2 regions of the Brachybacterium sp. sponge genome follow, and region 2 is predicted to be linked to the other one. Evidence: riboswitches for the same ligand, from Rfam matches in the RefSeq annotation. Region 2 holds a riboswitch; the other holds the start of a gene.
What was found. Region 2 has a riboswitch for FMN ahead of ribD (bifunctional diaminohydroxyphosphoribosylaminopyrimidine deaminase/5-amino-6-(5-phosphoribosylamino)uracil reductase RibD). Riboswitches for the same ligand answer to the same signal wherever they lie in the genome.

Region 1 (7,315 bases), on a different contig from region 2:
CGCGCTCACCGCGGCGACCACCCCGCCCCACCCGGCCCTGGCGAGCACGAAGCCGAGCGCCCAGCCGAGCACGCTCGAGCCCGCGTAGTAGGCGAGGTTGTACAGCCCCGTCGCCTGGGACCGGGCACCGGGCACGCGCGTGCCCGCCCAGCCGCTCGCGACCGAGTGCGCGCCGAAGAAGCCCGCCGTCATCAGCACCAGGCCCAGGATCAGCACCGGCAGGGGAGCGGCGAGAGTCAGCAGCAGGCCCAGCAGCATCACCGCCATCGCGCCCAGCATCACGGGCAGGCGCCCGTGCCGGGACGCGAGCCGGCCCGCGAGCGGGGAGGAGGCGGTGCCGCCCAGGTACGCGAGGAACAGCAGCCCGATCAGCGAGGCGGGCAGCAGGTAGGGCGGGCCGCTGAGGTGGAAGGCGAGATAGTTGTAGACCGCCACGAACCCGCCCATCAGCAGGAACGCGCAGGCCAGCAGCGCCGCCAGGCCCGGGTCCCGCAGCGGGGCGAGCAGCCGGCCCGCCCGTCCGCCCGGGACGGCCCCGCCCGATGTCCGCCGTCGCGGCACGAAGCGCCGCTCCCGCGGGGCGAGGGCCACGAACCCGACCGCCGCGAGCACCGCCAGCATCACCACCGCGGTCATCCCCGCCCGCCAGCCGAGCACATCGGCGACCGGGGTGGCGAGCACCCGGCCCGAGAGCCCGCCCAGCGTCGTCCCCGCCACGAACCAGCCCGCCGCGACCGCGCGCGAACGCGCATCGACCTCCTCGGAGAGATACGCCATGGCCAGGGCCGGCACCCCGCCGAGCGCCATCCCCTCCAGCAGGCGCAGCACGAGCAGCAGCGGGAAGCTCGGCGACCAGGCCGCCGCCAGGGCAAGCACCGTCGCCGCGATCACGGCGAGGATCATGGCGGGACGCCGGCCGAGGCGATCGCCGACGAAGGACCACGGCATCACCGCCAGCGCCAGCCCGGCGGTCGCGGCGGAGACCGTCAGCGCCGCCTGCTCCGGCCCGATGCCGAGATCGGCGGAGATCAGCTGCAGGATCCCCTGCGGGGAGTACAGCTGGGCGAAGCAGGCGATGCCCGCGCAGACCAGCGCCAGCTGCATCCGTCGGTAGGCGGGCGAGCCGAGCGCATGGCCCGGGATCGGGTCGCCCACGCTCATCCCTCGCACCGTGCCCGCGTCATGTCCTCCACTGTAGGCACGGCCCGGCAGGAGCCGCCGGTGGGACCGTAGACTCGGGTCATCATGCGTCTGATCTTCGCCGGCACCCCCGAGGCCGCCCTCCCCTCCCTGCGCACCCTGCTCGACTCCCGCCACGAGGTGGTCGGTGTGCTCACCCGCGCCGACGCCCCCTCCGGCCGCGGACGGAAGCTCACCCCGTCCCCGGTGAAGTCCCTGGCCCTCGAGGCCGGGGTGCCGGTGCTCACCCCCGCCACGCTGCGGGACGAGGAGGTGCAGCAGCAGCTGCGCGATCTCGCCCCGGACGCCGCGCCCGTGGTCGCCTACGGCAACCTCGTGCCGCCCGCGGCGCTCGAGATCCCCCGCCACGGCTGGGTGAACCTCCACTTCTCCCTCCTGCCCGAGCTGCGGGGCGCCGCTCCCGCCCAGCGGGCCGTGCTCGCCGGCCGCCGCGAGACCGGCATGAGCGTGTTCCGCCTCGAGAAGGGCCTGGACACCGGCGACGTGATCGCCGCCGCCCCCACCGCCATCGGCGAGTTCGAGACCTCCGGCGAGCTGCTCGAGCGGATGGCCGACGACGGCGCCGCGCTGCTGCTGAAGGCCCTCGACGCGCTCGAGGACGGCACCGCGACCCTCACCCCGCAGGACCACGCGGCCGCGACCCACGCCGCGAAGCTCACCACCGCCGAGGCCCGGATCGACTGGACCCGCCCGGCGGACGAGGTCTCCGCGCACATCCGCGGCATGAGCCCCCAGCCCGGCGCGTGGACGCTCCTGGACGGCGCCCGCACCAAGATCCTCGGCCTCGAGGCCGTCGAGGAGGCCTCGCGCGCGAGCGCCCCGTCGGCCCCCGGCGCGCTCGCGGCCACCAAGCGACAGGTGCTCGTGGGCACCGGCACCGACCCGCTCGCCATCGCGGCCCTCGCCCCGGCGGGGAAGCGCCCGATGCGCGCGGCGGACTGGGCACGCGGGGCGGGGCTCGGCCCCGACGCCCGCTTCGAGGACGACCAGCAGGACGGAGCACGCGCATGAGCGAGGACCGACGCGGCGGGCGCCGCCACGACGACAGCCGGCGAGGCCGGGACGACCGCGGAGGCCGCGACGACCGCCGAGGCCGCGACGACCGCGGCCGACGCGACGACCGCGGAGGCCGCGACGGCGGCGACCGCTGGGACGACCGGCGCGGCGACCGACGGGACGACCGCGGCGGTCGACGGGACGACCGCGGCGACCGGCGCGATGACCGGGGCGGTCGGCGGGACGACCGTCGGGACCGGCCCCGCGACGCGCAGGGCCGCGAACGCTCCGGCTCCCGCGGCCAGGGCGGTCCGCGCCGCGGCTGGTCCTCCTCCCGCCCCTCCGAGCGCTCCCGCGCCTCCACCCCCTCCCGCCAGGTCGCCCTCGAGGGGCTGCGCCTGGTGCGCGAGGAGGACTCCTACGCGAACCTCGTCCTGCCCCGCCTGCTGCGCAGCCACCGCGTCTCCGGCCGCGACGCCGCCTTCACCACCGAGCTGTTCTACGGCTCGCTGCGTGCCCAGGGCCGGCTCGACGCGATCATCGCCGCCTGCGTGGACCGACCGCTGGCGAAGGTCGAGCCCGCGCTGCTGGACGTGCTCCGCCTCGGCGCCTACCAGCTGCTGGACATGACCGTCGCCCCGCACGCCGCGACGTCCGAGACCGTGGCTCTGGCCCGCGCTGAGGTCGGCGCGGGAGGTGCGAGCTTCGCCAACGCCGTGCTGCGCCGGGTGGGGGAGAAGGACCTCGCCACCTGGATCGCGGAGGTCGCCCCGGACCGCGAGAAGGACCCCACCGGGCATCTCGCCGTCGTCCACTCCCACCCCCGCTGGGTGGTGCGGGCCCTGTCCGACGCCCTCGCCGGGAACGGCCGCTCCCGCGACGAGATCGACCAGCTGCTCGAGGCGCAGAACCAGGCCCCCGCGGTCTCGCTCGTGATGCGCCCGGGGCTGACCGACCTCGACGAGCTGATCGACCACGGCGCGAGCCAGGGCCGGCTCTCCGTCTTCGCCGCCGCCTGGCCCTCCGGCGACCCCGGCGGCATGGACCTGGTCAAGCAGGGCCGCGTCGCCGTCCAGGACGAGGGCTCCCAGCTCGCGGCCCTCTCCCTCGCGCTCGGCGCCGACGACCTCGTCCTCACCGACGACGCCCACTGGCTCGACCTCTGCTCCGGCCCCGGCGGGAAGACCGCCCTGCTCGGCGGGCTCACCATCGACCACGACGCCGACCTCCTCGCCGTCGAGCTGCAGGAGCACCGCACCGAGCTGGTGGACCGCGCGGTGGCGAGCCTGCGCGAGGCCGGCTGCGAGATCACCACCCTCACCGCCGACGGCACCACCATCGGCGCCGAGCGGCCGGGGGAGTTCTCCCGCGTCCTCGCCGACGTCCCCTGCTCCGGGCTCGGTGCGCTGCGCCGCCGGCCCGAGGCCCGCTGGCGCCGCACCCCCGCGGACGTCGGCCAGCTCGGCGCGATCCAGCGCGACCTGCTGGCCTCCGCGCTGGACGCGACCGCGCCCGGCGGCGTCGTCGCCTATGTCACCTGCTCGCCGCACCTGGCCGAGACCCGCCTGATCGTCGCCGACGTCCTCAAGCGCCGCGACGACGTCGAGCGCCTCGACGCCCGCCCCGCCGTCCGGGCCGGCCTGCTGCCCTCCGTGCGGGACGAGGTCGAGCTGGGCGAGGGCCCCGACGTGCAGCTGTGGCCCCACGTCCACGGCACCGACGCCATGTTCATCTGCCTGCTGCGCAGGCTCCCCGCCCCCACCGAGGAAGGAACCCCGAGCTCGTGAGCATCTCGTACTCCACCGACTCCAGCTTCATCCACCCCAGCATCCTCAACGCCGACTTCATGTCCATCGGCGCCGAGCTCGACAAGATCTCCAGCGCCGACAGCGTCCACGTCGACGTCATGGACAACCATTTCGTGCCGAACCTGACCTTCGGGCCGAACATGGTCGAGCAGATCGTCGAGCGCAGCCCCATCCCGATCGACGCGCACCTGATGATCGAGGACGCCGACAACCAGGCCCCCGTCTTCGCGGAGGCAGGCGCCTCCTCGGTGACCTTCCACCTCGAGGCCGCCCGCGCGCCCGTCAAGCTCGCCCGCGACCTTCGCCGCAAGAACGCGCAGGTCGGCGTCGCCCTGCGCCCCGCCACCCCGGTCGAGCCGCTGATCGACATCATCGGCGAGTTCGACATGCTGCTGATCATGACGGTCGAGCCCGGCTTCGGCGGGCAGAGCTTCCTCGAGACGATGCTCCCGAAGATCCGTCGGGCCCGCCGCGCGATCTCCGAGGCGAACCTCGAGGTCTCGATCCAGGTCGACGGCGGCGTCAGCCGCGAGACGATCGAGCGCTGCGCCGAGGCGGGCGCGAACGTCTTCGTCGCGGGCTCCGCGATCTACAAGGCGCAGGACGCCGCCGAGGAGATCTCCGCCCTGCGCGAACTGGCGGGCGCCCACACCGCGCACTGACCTATCCTTGCTCCGTCACATCCTGTGACGTGCTCCGGGGTCGGTGAAAGTCCGAGCCGGCGGTGACAGTCCGCGACCCGCATCCTGCGGTGGAGCCGGTGGAATTCCGGCACCGACAGTACAGCCTGGATGAGAGGCGCACGTCCCGCAGGTCCCGGGACGGCGCACGCCTCCCCGAGCCCCGCAGGCAACCCTTTTCCCCCGGAGCCACTGCATCCGAGGTGAAAGGACCGACATGGATATCCTGCAGTGGCTCTTCGACGCCAAGATCGAATTCGGCGGAGGCCAGTTCCTCCTGCTCCGCGAGGTGCTCGGCAACGTCTTCGGACTGCTCAGCGCGCTCGGCGGCATGCGCCGCAAGGTCTGGGCCTGGCCCATCGGCATCCTGGGCAACGCCCTGCTGCTGACCGTCTTCCTCGGCAGCGTCTTCGGCAACCCGAACTCCGTCGACCTGCTCGGCCAGGCCGGCCGACAGATCATGTTCATCGCCACCAGCGTCTACGGCTGGGTGCGCTGGCGCCAGGCGAAGCACGAGGACGGCACCGCCGTCGAGCCCGTCTGGGCCTCCTGGGGCACCCGCGCCCTGCTGCTCGTCGTGCTCGTCGGCGGCACCGCGGCGCTCACCCCGCTGTTCCGGGCGCTGGGCTCCTACGAGCCGGTCTGGGCCGACGCCTGGATCTTCATGGGCAGCCTGCTGGCGACCTTCGGCATGGCCAAGGGCTGGGTCGAGTTCTGGCTGATCTGGGTCGCGGTCGACCTCGTCGGCGTGCCGCTGCTGTGGAGCGCCGGCTACTACGCGAGCGCGTTCATGTATCTCTTCTACGGCGCGTTCACCCTCACCGGCTTCTTCGTCTGGTGGCAGGTGCGCCGCCGCCGCGACGAGGAGGCCGACCGGGTCACGGTCGAGACCGCGCACCTGGACCCGACGGTCCGCCGCGGCTGAGCCGCGGGCGGGCCGCGTGCCCGGCAGGCGGTCCGCACCGCGGAGCACCTGCCGGGACGCGTACCCTGGTCCCGTGAAGGATTTCGAGGCACTGTTCGCCGAGCTGACCCAGAAGGCACGCACCCGACCCGAGGGATCGGGCACCGTCGCGGAGCTCGATGCCGGCGTCCATCAGATCGGCAAGAAGATCGTCGAGGAGGCCGCCGAGGTGTGGATGGCCTGCGAGCACGAGTCCACCGTCGACGCCGCCATGGAGATGAGCCAGCTGCTTTACCACCTCCAGGTCATGATGATCGCCAAGGACATCTCCCTCGAGGACGTCTACCGACATCTCTGAGCCGGCCCCGCGCCGCTCGCCCCCCGACTTCCCGTCCCACCCGTCTCGAGGCCGCCGCATCGGCCGAGGAGGATCCGTGCTCCGCATCGCCGTGCCCAACAAGGGCGCCCTGTCCGACCCCGCCGCCGACCTGCTCCAGGAGGCCGGCTACCGCCGCCGCGGCAACTCCAAGGAGCTGGTCGTGGTCGACGAGGACAACGGGGTGGAGCTCTTCCATCTGCGTCCCCGGGACATCGCGGTGTACGTCGGCTCCGGCACGGTCGACGTCGGCATCACCGGCCAGGACATGCTGCTGGACTCCCGCACCCCGGCCCAGGAGATCCTCTCGCTGGGCTTCGCCCGCTCCACCTTCCGCTTCGCCGCGCCCGCCGGGACGCACAGCACCGTCGAGGAGCTGCAGGGCTCCCGCATCGCCACCAGCTACGAGAACCTCGTGGAGGACTACCTCGCCGAGCGGGGGATCAGCGCCGAGGTGGTCCACCTCGACGGCGCGGTCGAGTCCTCGATCCGCCTCGGCGTCGCCGACGTGATCGCGGACGTCGTCGAGACCGGCACCACACTGCGCGAGGCAGGTCTGGAGCCCTTCGGCGAGGCGATCATGACCAGCGAGGCCGTGCTGTTCTCCCGCCCCGGCATGGAGCTGGACGACGAGGCGCAGCACGCGCTCGAGGTGCTCGAGCGGCGCATCCGCGGCGTGCTCGTCGCCCGTGAGTACGTGATGCTCGACTACGACATCCCCTCGGCGCTGCTGGAGCGGGCGGTCGAGATCACCCCCGGCCTGCAGTCCCCGACCGTCTCTCCGCTGCACGGCGGGGAGTGGTCGGCCGTGCGTGCCATGGTCGACAGCCGCTCCGCGCACCGCATGATGGACGACCTCTACGAGGCCGGCGCCCGCGCCATCCTGGTCACGGCGATCCAGGCCTGCCGCATCTGAGATCCCGATGAGCAGTGCCGCAGGGACCCCGGGCCGCGACGACGCACGCGCCGTCGAGGTGTTCCGTCCGCGGGCGGTGCGCTGGGCCGCCTACATCACCGCCGTCATCGTGATGGCCGGGATGATCGGCGGCGCGGTCATGATCACGAGCTTCCAGCTCGGCGGACGGCTCGGCCTGCTCATGATCGGCCTGCTCATCGCGCTGTTCTGCCATCTCGAGGCCTCGGTGCGCGTGGTCGCCCGTCCCGACGGGCTCGAGGTCCGCAACCTCATGCGCACCCGTACCTTCGAATGGCCCGAGGTGCTCGGGATCAGCTTCCCGATGGGCGATCCCTGGGCACATCTCGACCTCGCGGACGGGCGCACCCATCCGCTGCACGCGATCCAGCGCTACGACGGGGAGCGGGCGATCTCCGCCGCGCACCGCCTTCTGCA
Region 2 (7,315 bases):
CCGATCACGTCGCCGGTCACGCACTCGGAGTGGACCCGTGTGAGCACTGGCTCTTCCCCGGTGACGTCCCCGGCCACCAGCACCAGGTGCTCCGCCGTGCCCTCCCGCACCGCGAGGGCGCGGAAGGCGCCGTGGGCCGAGGGCAGCGGCACAGCCTCGGTGAACTCGAGCAGGGCGGGGACCGGCCCGGCCGACGCGGCCGACGACGGGTCGGCCGGTGCGGCGGACGGCACTGCCGACGCGAGCGGCGCCACCGCCTCCCCGATCTCCCGCCGGTGCGCGGCGAGGTCCTCGATGGAGATCATCGCCAGGCCGTGCTCGTCGGCGAAGGCGCGCAGCGCAGGCCCGCGCTGCATGGTGCCGTCGTCGTGGACGAGCTCGACGATCATCCCGATCGCGGGCAGACCTGCCATCCGTGTGAGGTCCACGGCGGCCTCGGTGTGGCCGCGCCGCTCGAGCACCCCGCCGGCCCTCGCCCGCAGCGGCAGCACGTGCCCGGGCCGGATCAGGTCGCTCGGGACGGACCCGGGATCGGCGAGGACGGTGAGCGTGCGGGCCCGGTCCGCGGCGGAGATGCCGGTGGTGACCCCCTCCGCCGCATCGACCGTGATCGTGTACGCCGTGCGGAAGGGGTCCGCGTTGGCGGCGACCATCAGCGGCAGATCGAGGGCGTCGGCCCGCTCGGCGCTCATCGGTGCGCACAGCAGCCCGCTCGAGTGCCGGACCGCGAAGGCGACCTGCTCGGGGGTGGCGGTCGCGGCGGCGAGGATCAGGTCGCCCTCGTTCTCGCGGTCCTCGTCGTCCACCACCACGACGGGCCGGCCGGCGGCGATCTCCGCGATCGCGGCGGGCACGGGATCCAGGCGCAGGCCGGTCATCGTCCCTGCTCCGTCCCGGTCACGGCCTCCGGGGCGCGCGCGGGCAACAGACCGGCGGTGAGCTTCTCGACGTACTTCGCGAGCACGTCGACCTCGAGGTCCACGCCCTCGCCGACGGCGCGGGTGCCCAGCGTGGTGCGCTCGAGGGTCTCGGGGATCAGGCCGATGGTGACCTCGTCGCCGTCGATCGCGGCGACGGTGAGGCTGACCCCGTCCACGGCGAGGGAGCCCTTGGGCACCACGTAGCGGACGAGGCCGCCCGGCAGGCGCAGGCGCAGCAGGGTGGTGCCGTCCTGCTCGTCGCGGGAGAGGATCTCGCCGACGCCGTCCACGTGGCCCTGCACGATGTGCCCGTCCAGGCGGCCGTCGGCCCGCACGCAGCGCTCGAGGTTCACGCGGTCGCCGGGGCGGAGCGTGCCGAGCGTGGTCGCGGCGAGGGTGGTGGCGATGACGTCGGCGCTCCACGTCTCGCCGACGACGGCGGTGACGGTGAGGCAGCAGCCGTTGACGGCGATCGAGTCGCCGAGCGCGATGCCCTCGAGCACGCGCGGGGAGCGGATCCGCAGGGCGGCGGGGTCGGCGCCGAGGTCGAGCGCCTCGACGGTGCCGAGCTCCTCGATGATTCCGGTGAACATGGTGGTGTCCTTCCTGGTCAGGCCGGGGTGGGGGTGGTGCGGGGACGGAGGGTGAGGCGGAGGTCCCTCGCGCCGCCCGGCGTGGGCAGCGAGGCGACGTCCGTGAGCTCGAGGTCGAGCCGCTGGGCGAGGGTGGTGATCCCGAGCTCGGCGACGCCGGGGCGGCCGGCGCCGAGCAGGGTGGGGGCCACGTGCACGATCAGCTCGTCGACCAGCCCGGCGCGGAGGAAGGCGGCGGCGAGGGTGGGTCCTCCCTCGAGCAGCACGTGCCGGATCCCGCGGTCGAAGAGCGTCGCGAGCGCGGCCGACGGGTCGCGGGTGGGCAGGTGCATCGCCTCCCCGGCGCCGTCGATCGCGGGCAGGTCCGGGACGTCGGAGGTTCCCACCACGACGCGCAGCGGCTGGCGGGGGTGGAGGGTCCCGTCCGGGCGACGGGCCGTGAGCGTGGGGCGGTCGCTGCGGGCGGTGCCGGTGCCGACGAGGACGGCGTCGCAGGTGGTGCGCAGCCGGTGGACCTCCTCGCGGGCGGCGGCGCCGGTGATCCACCGGCTGGTGCCGTCGGCCGCGGCGGCGCGCCCGTCGAGGGTGAGCGCGATCTTCGCGGTGACCAGCGGCCGGGACGCGCCGAGGCCGTGCTCCCAACCGCGGTTCAGGGCCGCGGCGGCCGCGGCGAGCTCGGCGGGGACCTCGTCCACGACCTCGACCCCGGCGGCGCGCAGGCGGTCGATGCCGCCCGCGGCCTGCGGGTTCGGGTCGCGCCTCGCGACGACGACGCGGGCGATCCCGGCCTCGAGGAGCGCCTGGGTGCAGGGGCCGGTGCGGCCGGTGTGGTCGCAGGGCTCAAGGGTGACCACCGCCGTCGCGCCGCGCAGGGCCGCGGCTCCGGGCAACTCCCGGGCACGGGCGAGGGCGTCGGCCTCGGCGTGGGCGGTGCCGGCCCCGCGGTGACGGCCCTCGGCGAGGACGGTCCCGTCGGCGGCCAGGAGCACGCAGCCGACGCGGGGGTTCGGGCCGAGCGGCACGGCGGGGTCCGCGGCGATCTCGAGCGCGCGGCGCAGCGCGACGGTCTCCGCGGGGGTGATCCCTGCGCGGTCGCTCCGGGGGGCGTCCTGCGTGGTGCCGGGGTCCATGGCCTCTCCTCCGTCCGCAGCTCGCGGTCCCGGAGGGAGGGGAAGAGAGGGGACGACGTCACCGGGGGCGCCGGCCGGGCCCGGAGGGTCGGCAGGTACGCCAGGCGACGTCGACCGCGTGCGCTTCCCATCCGGACTCTCACCGTCGGTCCAGGAGTTCCACCTGGTCAGCCTCGGGCCATGGGCCCTCGGGTCGCGGACTGTCACCGCCGGCTCGGAATTTCACCGACCCCAGTGCACGCGAGCATCATCAGCTCGTCGAGAGCACACCGTAGCAGGGTCGGCCGGGAGGATGACGGCGGATGAACGCCGCCGGGCGCTCTACCCGTAGGTATCCCGGGGACCGCGCCAGGTCACCGTCCGTCGGCCCTTCTTCCAGCTGCGCTCCGCGGCGGCGGGCCCGGTGACCTTCAGCTCCGAGACGACGTGGGAGCCGACGTGCTCCTCGATGGTGGTGATCAGCTGCGGGGTGAGCATCCGCAGCTGCGCCGCCCACGCCGAGGAGGAGGCGCTGACCACGAGCACCCCGTCCTCGAAGGAGACCGGGCGGCAGTGCGTCGCGAGCCTCTCGCCGACGATCTGATCCCATTCGTCCAGCACCCGTCCGGTGCTCATCCCGGCGTTCCAGCCGAGGTTCCCCAGCACCTTCTTCAGCACCAGCTCGATGCCCTGCGGGTCCCGCGGATCCGGACGCGAGCCGGAGTAGCCCGGCGCCCGGCCGGATCGGTCGCGCACGTCCCTGGCCTGCGTCTTCGCGGAGATCGGGAAGAGGCCGCGGTCACGGGCGGCAGCACGGGAGCGGTTGACGGTGCGGCGGGCGAGCTCGAAGGGATCCGCCGGCGCCGGCAGGTCCGGCGGATCGTAGAGCACCTGCTCCTCGCGGTCGGGATCCCCAGGGCCGACGGGCGTCCGTGCCCCGGAGCGGGACCCGACGGGCCCACCAGCCTCCTCGGCGCCCGGCCGCGCTCCGCCGCGGGCCCGCTCGGCACCGTTGCCGCTGCGGGCACCGCCCCGCGCGGGCGCGGCGGCCGGAGCCGTCGGCGAGGCCGCCTGCTCCTCGGACCCCGCCGCTGCCCCGCTCCAGGTGCCGAGCCCATACGGGTTCGCGATCCTCGGGCGCGGAGCACCGCCGCTCATCGCAGCCCGCCCCCGCTGCGCGGGACCGCCTCGCCGAGCGTCACGTCGACCACGTGGATCTCGCCGTCGAGGGAGGCGGGGATGTCGGTGTCGTTCGCGGTCGTGATCAGCACCTGCGAAGCGTCGGTGACGATCCGGCCGAGCCGCTCGCGGCGGTGCACGTCCAGCTCGCTGAAGACGTCGTCGAGGATCAGGATCGGCTCGCCGTCGCCGAGGTCGCCCTCCTCGAGACGCAGCAGGTCGTAGCTGGCCAGGCGCAGGGCGAGCGCGAGGGACCAGGACTCGCCGTGGCTCGCGTAGCCCTTCGCGGGGAAGTCGTGCAGGCGGATCTCGAGGTCGTCGCGGTGCGGGCCGGTGAGGTTGGTGCCGCGGTCGATCTCCTCGTCGTGGCGCGCCGCGACCAGGGCGAGCAGGGCGTCGTGGATCTCGCGGGTGCCGGGCAGCTCGCCGGGCGCGGCGCCGAGCTCGTCGAGCACGTCGGAGCGGTAGCGGACGTCCGCCGGGGAGACCACCTCGCCGCGCTGGTCAGGGGGCAGGTCGAGCGCCTGCTCGGCCCCCTCGTCGGTCGAGACCCGCAGGTAGGAGTACCCCAGGTGCGGGCGCAGACGGTTCACGAGGTGGAGCCGGGCACGCAGCAACTCGGCGCCGTGACGGGCGAGCTGCTGGTCCCAGACCTCGAGCGTGGAGGCCGCGGACTCGGCCGGGTCCAGCCCGCCGACGCTGCGCCCCGAGCCGCCCCGCCGCATCGAGCGCATCTGCTTGAGCAGGTTGCCGCGCTGCTTGAGGACCCGGTCGTAGTCGGCCTTGATCGACGCGAAGCGGGGCGCGATCTCGAACAGGAGCTCGTCGAGGAAGCGGCGCCTGCCCTCCGGATCGGCCTTGACCAGTCCCAGGTCCTCCGGGGCGAAGAGCACCGCCCGCACCTCGCCGAGCAGGTCGCGCAGCCGGGAGACGTTCTGCCCCTGGAGCCGGGCGCGGTTCGCCTTGCCGGGGGTGATCTCGAGGTCGATCTGCAGGGGCCGGCCGGCGCGTTCGAAGCTCGCGCGGACGATCGCGGTGGACTCGCCGCGGTGCACGAGCGCCGCGTCGTGGGGGACGCGGTGGCTCGAGAGCGTCGCGAGGTACCACAGAGCCTCGACGATGTTGGTCTTGCCCTGCCCGTTCGGGCCCACCATGACGGTGATGCCGGGACGGACGGGCAGGCTCAGCTGCCGGTAGGAGCGGAAGTCGGTGAGTTCGAGGGCGGTCAGGTGCACGGAGGGAGCTCTCCCTCCCTCAGATCCGCATCGGCATGATGAGGTACCGGTAGGAGTTGTCGGGCTCGCCCTCGAGCGAGTCCTGCCCGGTCATCACCGAGGGCTTGATCGAGTCGGTGAAGGTCAGGCGGGCGAACTCGCTGCCGAGCGCGCCGAGGCCGTCGAGCAGGAAGCCCGAGTTGAAGCCGACGACGAGATCCTCGCCCTCGAGCTGCGCCTCGAGCACCTCGCTGGCCTGAGCGTCGTCGCCGGCGCCGGCCTCGAGCGCGACCTGGCCCTCGGAGAAGGACAGGCGCACGGGGGTGTTCCGCTCGGCGACCAGGGAGACGCGCTTGACCGCGTCGATCAGCGCGCCGGTGGAGACGACGGCGGTGATCGCGGTGGTCTCGGGGAACAGGCGTCGCACCGGCGGGTAGTCGCCGTCGACGAGGGTGGAGGTCGTGCGGCGGCCGCCGGCCTCGAAGCCGATCAGGTTCGCGGAGTCCTCGTCGGACAGCGCGATCTCGACGCCGCCGCCGGTCGCGAGCGAGCGGGCGACCTCGTGGAGGGTGCGGCCGCGGACCAGGGCGGTGAGCTCGGTGCCGGGCGACGAGGGGTTCCAGGTCAGCTCGCGCAGCGCCAGGCGGTAGCGGTCGGTGGCCATCAGGGTCATGGTCTCGCCGCTGATCTCGACCTTCACGCCGGTCAGCAGCGGGAGGGTGTCGTCCTTCGAGGCCGCGACGGTGACCTGCGAGATCGCCTCGGAGAACACGTCGGCCGCGACGGTGCCGGCGACCGGGGGCATCGTGGGCAGCTGCGGGTACTCCTCGACCGGGAGGGTCGCGAGCGCGAAGCGGGCGCTGCCGCAGCGGACCTGGAGCTTCGTGCCCTCGAGCGCGACGGTGACGTCCTTGTTCGGCAGGGCCCGGACGATGTCCGAGAGCATGCGCCCCTGGACCAGCACCTCGCCCGGCTGCTCGATCTCCGCCTCGAGACGGATCTGGGCGCTGACCTCGTAGTCGAAGGTCGAGAGCTGCAGCTCGCCGCCCGCATCGGCGACGATGCGCACGCCCTGCAGGATCGGCATCGCCGGACGGACAGGGAGGGTGCGGGTGGCCCAGGAGACGGCGTCGCCGAGGACGCCGCGGTCGAGGTGGAACTTCACCGTTGCCACTCCTTCGCAGTGGTCGAAAGCCGGATCGTGATCGAACGGTGGACAGCGTATCGGTTCCCGGAGCCCTCCGACGACACACCGCCGCAGATCCTTGACTTCCGCCCCTGCTCCTCCGTGCTCCTCGGCCGCTGCTGCCGACCCCCGCCCTCCACATCCACGACGAGCAAGAAACTACAGACCTCATCATCACGACTGTGGATCTCGTGGATAACCGACATCTCAGCAGGTCACAGCCGACACTGTCGACGTGGACGACTCGTCGACAATCACGGGAAGCTCGTGCACGACCTGTGCACGGATCGCCGCCGCCGTCAGATTCTTGTCATTCCTCCGTGCACATCGGCTCCTGCGCAGATGCTCGTCGTTCCACACTGTCCACAGAGTTATCCACAATTGGGGAGAACGTCGGGCTGACCTGGGATGACATTCTCCGGCGCGCTCACGCGGTCGGCTGCGTCACTGCCGTGTCATTCCCGCGTCACTGCCGGGCAGAGGAGCTCGAGCTCTTGATCCTCGCCGTGAGCTCCGTGACCTGGTTGAAGATCGCCCGACGCTCCTTCATCAGCTCGCTGATCTTCTTGTTCGCGTGCATGACGGTGGTGTGGTCGCGGCCGCCGAACTCCTCGCCGATGCGGATCAGCGGCATGTCCGTCAGCTCCCGGCACAGGTACATGCCGATCTGCCGCGCGGAGACCAGGCGCCGGCTGCGACCGGTGCCCACGATCTCCTCCACCGACAGCCCGAAGTAGGTCGCGGTCTGGGCGATGATCGTCGAGGCCGTGATCTGCGCGCCGTCGTCGTGGGAGAGCAGATCCTTCAGCACGGACTCGGCGAGGGTGACGTCCATCGGCTGGCGGGAGAGGGAGTGCAGCGCCTGCACGCGGATCAGCGCGCCCTCGAGCTCGCGGATGTTCGTGGCGATGTGGCTGGCGATGTACTCCAGCACGTCGTGCGGCACCTCGCCGGTGTTCTCCTGGGCGACCTTCTTGCGCAGGATCGCGATGCGGGTCTCGAGGTCCGGCGGCTGCACGTCCGTCATCAGGCCCATCTCGAAGCGGGAGCGCATCCGGTCCTCGAAGCCGCCGAGCTCCTTCGGCGGCAGGTCCGAGGTGATCACGATCTGCTT

Region 1: linked by a shared signal. The riboswitch ahead of pnuC (nicotinamide riboside transporter PnuC) and the one ahead of ribD (bifunctional diaminohydroxyphosphoribosylaminopyrimidine deaminase/5-amino-6-(5-phosphoribosylamino)uracil reductase RibD) in region 2 are both predicted to bind FMN.

The regions. Positions count from the first base shown of each region.
Region 1 covers NZ_LRMP01000004.1:236,173-243,487, forward strand. The annotation lists gene A4A78_RS15620 (MFS transporter) at 1-1,161, opposite strand, end outside; gene fmt (methionyl-tRNA formyltransferase) at 1,246-2,211, shown strand; gene A4A78_RS15630 (RsmB/NOP family class I SAM-dependent RNA methyltransferase) at 2,208-3,983, shown strand; gene rpe (ribulose-phosphate 3-epimerase) at 3,980-4,666, shown strand; FMN riboswitch at 4,693-4,811, shown strand; gene pnuC (nicotinamide riboside transporter PnuC) at 4,902-5,609, shown strand; gene A4A78_RS15645 (phosphoribosyl-ATP diphosphatase) at 5,683-5,946, shown strand; gene hisG (ATP phosphoribosyltransferase) at 6,023-6,880, shown strand; gene A4A78_RS15655 (PH domain-containing protein) at 6,888-7,315, shown strand, end outside.
Region 2 covers NZ_LRMP01000001.1:649,071-656,385, forward strand. The annotation lists gene ribB (3,4-dihydroxy-2-butanone-4-phosphate synthase) at 1-878, opposite strand, end outside; gene A4A78_RS02890 (riboflavin synthase) at 875-1,513, opposite strand; gene ribD (bifunctional diaminohydroxyphosphoribosylaminopyrimidine deaminase/5-amino-6-(5-phosphoribosylamino)uracil reductase RibD) at 1,531-2,643, opposite strand; FMN riboswitch at 2,758-2,887, opposite strand; gene A4A78_RS02900 (DciA family protein) at 2,965-3,513, opposite strand; gene recF (DNA replication/repair protein RecF) at 3,777-5,036, opposite strand; gene dnaN (DNA polymerase III subunit beta) at 5,056-6,180, opposite strand; gene dnaA (chromosomal replication initiator protein DnaA) at 6,668-7,315, opposite strand, start outside.